2 linked regions of the Cytobacillus sp. IB215665 genome follow. The protein of the gene in region 1 interacts with the protein of each later gene in a pairwise test. Links are inferred from orthologs where the notes say so. Each region holds a gene or a part of one and is shown on either strand. Other genes may lie near its edges. The genes, in order: eno and rpe.

What was found.
Region 2: the proteins of eno (region 1) and rpe interact in binary tests that used the Escherichia coli proteins (3 or more experiments, as listed by UniProt). The link is inferred for Cytobacillus sp. IB215665 from one-to-one orthologs.

The regions. Positions count from the first base shown.
Region 1 is NZ_JAXBME010000001.1:453,910-457,039, forward strand. The notes cover bases 225-3,011. They hold eno (phosphopyruvate hydratase), read left to right. Parts: upstream 225-865; coding sequence 866-2,158; downstream 2,159-3,011. Other genes in these bases: gpmI (2,3-bisphosphoglycerate-independent phosphoglycerate mutase), read left to right, coding at 225-853; SLH52_RS01905 (NAD-dependent succinate-semialdehyde dehydrogenase), read right to left, coding at 2,262-3,011. Also shown: more of gpmI, read left to right, coding at 1-224; more of SLH52_RS01905, read right to left, coding at 3,012-3,130. UniProt on the Escherichia coli protein: Catalyzes the reversible conversion of 2-phosphoglycerate (2-PG) into phosphoenolpyruvate (PEP). It is essential for the degradation of carbohydrates via glycolysis.
Region 2 is NZ_JAXBME010000004.1:257,551-260,740, forward strand. Bases 63-2,909 are described here. They hold rpe (ribulose-phosphate 3-epimerase), read left to right. Parts: upstream 63-1,084; coding sequence 1,085-1,735; downstream 1,736-2,909. Other genes in these bases: pknB (Stk1 family PASTA domain-containing Ser/Thr kinase), read left to right, coding at 63-182; rsgA (ribosome small subunit-dependent GTPase A), read left to right, coding at 200-1,081; SLH52_RS07540 (thiamine diphosphokinase), read left to right, coding at 1,997-2,638; spoVM (stage V sporulation protein SpoVM), read left to right, coding at 2,771-2,854. Also shown: more of pknB, read left to right, coding at 1-62; rpmB (50S ribosomal protein L28), read right to left, coding at 2,915-3,103. UniProt on the Escherichia coli protein: Catalyzes the reversible epimerization of D-ribulose 5-phosphate to D-xylulose 5-phosphate.

The sequences.
Region 1 (3,130 bases):
TTATGATGAATTCGTGTTACCTTCAGTTATTGTCAAAGATGATGGCTCACCAGTAGCAACCATCCAAGATGATGATGCGGTAATCTTCTATAATTTCAGGCCAGACAGAGCAATACAAATTTCAAATACTTTCACGAATGAAGATTTTCGTTCGTTTGACAGAGGACCAAAGCATCCGAAAAACTTACATTTTGTTTGTCTAACACATTTTAGTGAAACGGTAAAAGGATACGTAGCCTTTAAACCAGTAAATTTAGACAATACAATTGGTGAAGTCCTATCACAAAATGGCTTAAAGCAATTAAGGATTGCAGAAACTGAAAAGTATCCGCATGTCACCTTCTTTATGAGCGGTGGTCGTGAAGAAGAATTCCCTGGTGAAGAGCGGATTTTAATTGATTCACCTAAGGTAGCAACGTATGATTTAAAGCCAGAAATGAGTGCCTATGAAGTGACTGATGCGTTATTAAAGGAAATTGACGCAGATAAGCACGATGCAATTATTCTAAACTATGCCAATCCTGATATGGTTGGGCATTCCGGAATGCTAGAACCAACCATTAAGGCGATAGAAGCAGTGGATGAATGTTTAGGAAAAATAATAGATGCAATTGAAGCCAAAGGTGGAACAGCTATTATTACCGCTGACCATGGCAATTCTGATGAAGTGGTAACTTTAGAAGGAAAGCCAATGACAGCACATACGACAAACCCAGTTCCTGTGATCCTAACAAAACACGGAATTGAGTTAAGAGATGGTGGTAAATTAGGTGATTTAGCACCTACAATGCTACAATTATTAAATGTAAAGCAACCAAGTGAAATGACTGGAAAATCATTAATTAACGAATAAGGAGAGATAATTATGTCAATCATTGTAGACGTTTATGGTCGTGAAGTATTAGATTCTCGTGGAAATCCAACAGTTGAAGTAGAAGTATATACTGAATCTGGTGCATTTGGACGTGCATTAGTACCAAGTGGTGCATCTACTGGAGAATATGAAGCGGTGGAATTACGTGATGGGGATAAAGATCGTTATTTAGGTAAAGGAGTTATCCAAGCGGTAAATAATGTGAATGAAATCATCGCTCCAAAAATGGTAGGCTTTGATGTTACTGATCAAGTAGCAATTGACAAAGCGTTAATGGCATTAGATGGCACAGAAAACAAAGGTAATTTAGGTGCAAATGCTATCTTAGGTGTATCAATGGCAGTTGCACGTGCTGCGGCTGATTTCTTAGAAGTTCCACTATACCAATATCTAGGTGGAGTTAACGCAAAAACATTACCTGTTCCTATGATGAATATCGTAAATGGTGGAGAGCATGCAGATAATAATGTAGATGTTCAAGAATTCATGGTTATGCCTGTAGGTGCACAAAACTTCAAGGAAGCACTTCGTATGGGCGCAGAAATATTCCATAGTCTAAAATCTGTTCTTAAAGCAAAAGGCTACAATACAGCTGTAGGTGATGAAGGTGGATTTGCACCAAACCTAAGCTCAAATGAAGAAGCGTTACAAACAATTATTGAAGCTATTGAAAAAGCAGGCTATAAACCAGGCGAACAAATTATGTTAGCAATGGATGTAGCTTCATCTGAGTTATACAACAAAGATGATGGCAAATACCATTTAGAAGGTGAAGGCGTTGTGAAAACGTCTGAAGAAATGGTTTCATTCTATGAGGAGCTTGTTGAAAAGTATCCTATCATCTCAATTGAAGATGGCTTAGATGAAAATGACTGGGAAGGCCATAAGCTACTAACAGAACGTATCGGACACAAAGTTCAATTAGTAGGTGACGATTTATTTGTAACAAATACGAAAAAACTTGAAGAAGGAATTGAAAAAGGAATTAGTAATTCAATCCTGATTAAAGTGAACCAAATTGGTACCTTAACTGAAACATTTGATGCAATTGAAATGGCAAAACGTGCGGGCTATACAGCTGTAATTTCTCACCGTTCAGGTGAAACTGAAGATAGCACGATTGCTGATATCGCTGTTGCAACAAATGCAGGACAAATCAAAACGGGTGCACCATCACGTACAGATCGTGTTGCGAAGTATAATCAATTGTTACGCATCGAAGATCAATTACAAGAAACTGCACGCTTTGATGGTTTAGCATCATTCTATAACTTAAAGAAATAACATTATTGAAGATTATTGAAGACCTCACGTAATGTGGGGTCTTCTTAGTTTGATATGCAATTTTTTGCTTCTATACCCATAGCTTTGTATTTTGAATCACGGCTTATTGCGTAAAGGAGTCTACAGAGATATACTTCTGCTCTAAATATTCTTCTATTCCAAAGTACCCGCCTTCTCTACCTAATCCACTTTCTTTATAACCGCCAAAAGGAGCTTGCGCAGCTGATGGGAGTCCATCATTTACACCTATTACTCCATACTCTAAATTGTTCATGAAAAATGTAGCTTCATCTAAACTAGTTGTGAATACATATGCAGCAAGACCATATTGACTGCTATTTGCCCTGTTCACTACTTCATCAATCGTTTTAAAGGAGGTAATGGGGGCTAACGGTCCAAACGTTTCATCCTGCATACAGACCATATCATCTGTCACATTTCCAATGACAGTAGGCTGAAAATAATGACCTTTTTCTTCCGAGATCTTTTTCCCCCCTGTTAAAATAGACGCACCTTTCTCTACAGCATCTTCAATATGATACATAACTTTTGTTATAGCATTCTCATTAATGAGGGGTCCTATATCAATGTTATTGTTCAACCCATTTCCCATGGTTAAACGAGAAGTGCGTTCTACTAATCTAGCTGTAAAGCTTTCTATCACATCTTCATGAATATAGAAACGGTTAGATGCAACACACACTTGACCTGCATTGCGGAATTTAGATTGAATGGCTCCTTCAACAGCTCTATCGATGTCTGCCTGTGCTGTGACAATGAATGGTGCATGTCCCCCTAGTTCGAGAGATAATTTTTTTACAGAATCAGCTGCTTCTTTCATTAGAAGTTTTCCTACAGGTGTTGATCCAGTAAAACTTAATTTTCTAACCCGCTTATCTCGTAACCAAGCATCGCCAATTTGTTTAGCATTACCTGTTACGATATTTATTACGCCTCTAGGGAAATTAGCTT
Region 2 (3,190 bases), on another replicon or contig:
TTGACGATGCGGAAAGATATATAAATGAGGTATACGATACATTCCCTATACGTGAGAATGAGACTCGTGAAGAAACGATTGAGTTTAAAATAGAGAAGGGCAGCAAAGCAGAATATAAAATTGTACGTGATAATATAGTCCTTTATGAAGGAACAATTAAATACAAAGATATTCAAGACTAGATAGTAGGAGTGAGTCAATGCTAGAAGGTAAAATCATTAAAGCTTTGAGTGGATTTTATTACGTGTATAACAACGGACAAATGGTTCAATGTCGAGGTAGAGGTGTATTTCGCAAAAAAAATATTACACCACTAGTTGGTGATCAAGTTGTCTATCAAGCAGATAATGATCAAGAAGGATATATATTGGATATTAAGGAACGAAAAAATGAATTAAACCGTCCGCCAATTGCTAATGTTGATCAGGCTATCTTAGTATTTTCTGCATTTGAGCCTGCTTTTAGCACAGCATTACTAGATCGTTTTTTAGTATTGATAGAGTCAAAGAATATTGAACCGCTTATTTGTATAAGCAAAATTGATTTAGCCAGTGAGACATTGATTCAAGAAATTCACCAATATGCTAATGATTATCGCCAAATTGGATATGAGGTAGTTTTGACATCGTCGATTACAACGGAAGGTATTCAAAAGCTCACACCTTTCTTGAATAACAATATTTCTGTTTTTGCAGGCCAATCAGGTGTTGGGAAATCTTCATTACTCAATGCACTCAAACCAGAGTTAGATTTAAAGACAGACGATATTTCTTCACATCTAGGTAGAGGAAAACATACGACACGACATGTAGAGTTATTATCCATCGGTACGGGGTTAGTCGCCGATACCCCAGGATTTAGTTCTTTGGATTTTACCGATATTGAAGCAAATGAGCTTTCTTATTGTTTCCCCGAGATGAGGGAGATAAGCCCGCGTTGTAAATTTCGGGGATGCACTCATGTATCGGAACCTAAGTGTGCTGTAAAAGATGCTGTAAAAACCGGTACCATAGCTTCTTATCGATATGATCACTATATTCATTTTTTACAAGAAATTAATGATAGAAAGCCGAGGTATTAATGTATGATAAAGGTAGCACCTTCAGTATTATCAGCAGATTTTTCACGATTAGCGGATGAAATAACAGATGTGGTCGAAGGAGGCGCTGATTATATTCATATTGATGTGATGGATGGTCATTTTGTCCCAAACATTACGATAGGCCCTTTAATTGTTGATGCAATTCGTCCAATTACAAATATACCACTAGATGTTCATCTTATGATTGAGAATCCAGATACATACATTCCGATGTTCGCGAAGGCAGGAGCTGATATTATTTCAGTTCACGTAGAAGCATGTCCTCACTTGCATAGGACAATTCACCTTATTAAAGAACACGGTGTGAAAGCTGGTGTAGTACTTAATCCATCAACTCCAGTTGAATCTATTCAACATATACTAGAGGATATTGATTTAGTATTACTAATGACAGTGAACCCAGGTTTCGGAGGTCAACAATTTATACATTCAGTTATTCCGAAAATAGAAGCAGTATCAAAGATGATACAAGATAAAGGGTTACAAGTCGAAATTGAGGTAGACGGTGGTGTAAATGTTGAGACAGCCCCGATATGTGTAAAAGCAGGAGCAAATGTCTTAGTGGCTGGATCTGCAGTGTATAATAAACAAAATCGTAAAGAGGCTATTGAGAGTATCCGAGGGATAAACTAAACTCGCTAAATGGTAGCTTGCATACGAACTTGAAAGGATATCTTAGGTGATATCCTTTTTTACGTAGGCTATTGATTTCTGTGTGTTATCCTAAAATCATAAACACTTTTTCATATCAATTTCGTGGTATCCTTTCTTCAATAATTCAATGGCAATCGAATATACGGCTGTTAGCTACGCTAATTTTGTAACAATAGTAATAAGGATTAATAAGAGGGCTTTTACAAATATAACGTAATATAAAGATAGGTGATGATAGATATGATCATAAATATTGTAGGTGGAGGTCCTATTCGTTATGTTCCCTCTCTTCAACAGTATAACTGTGAAGATTGCTTATGGGTTGGTGCTGACAGAGGTGTTTTATATTTAATTCATTCAGATATTGTTCCTAGCCACGCATTTGGAGACTTTGATTCTATTACAGCAGATGAGATGAGGTATATTGAACAAAAGCTAAAACACGTTCATTTATTTCCAGAAGAAAAAGATTTAACTGATATAGAAATTGCTCTTCAATGGGCTTTAGCACAACAACCAACGACAATTCAAATGTTTGGCTGTTCTGGAGGGAGATTAGATCATCTGTTAGGCAATATACAGCTTCTCGTGAATGGACTGACAAAAGATGTACAAATTCATTTAATTGATACCCAAAATAATGTGACGATGTATGAACCAGGTTCATACTATGTAAATAAACATGAAAGTTATCGTTACATATCTTTTCTTCCTTTTTCTAAAGAAGTAGAGCAACTATCTTTATCTGGGTTTAAATATCCATTAGAAAATTGTCATATAACATTAGGATCGACATTATGTATTAGTAATGAACTAAATGATGATCGAGGTACTTTTTCATTTACTAGTGGCATATTATTGATGGTAAGAAGCACAGACTGATACCGCTAATGAGAGTGTTAATAGGTACTTTTTTTGCATTCTTGAATATACTTATAGAGGAAATTATACAGAAAAATTACAGGCTTATTGAATCGAAATGTCATGCGTGGACCATTGGTGAGGAGGGAAACAATGAAATTTTATACGATTAAATTACCGAGATTTTTAGGTGGAATTATTAGAGCAATGCTTGGGACTTTTAAGAAAAAAGAATAGTAAAAAAAGCACCGATAGTCAGGTGCTTTTTTTACTGATGCAAACGGTTAATATACTTTATTAAACGCGTTCTACCTTACCAGATTTTAGAGCTCTAGCAGATACATATACACGTTTAGGTTTTCCGTCAACTAAAATACGTACTTTTTGAAGGTTCGCACCCCATTTGCGCTTTGTAGCGTTCATTGCATGGGAACGTGCATTACCTGAACGAGTCTTTCTACCAGTAACAACACATTTACGTGCCATGTCTATCTCCCTCCTAACTTCCATAAAGCTTTCAAAAAGACTTCAATATTTGCTATAAGAAATACTTATATAATTTACCACACATCA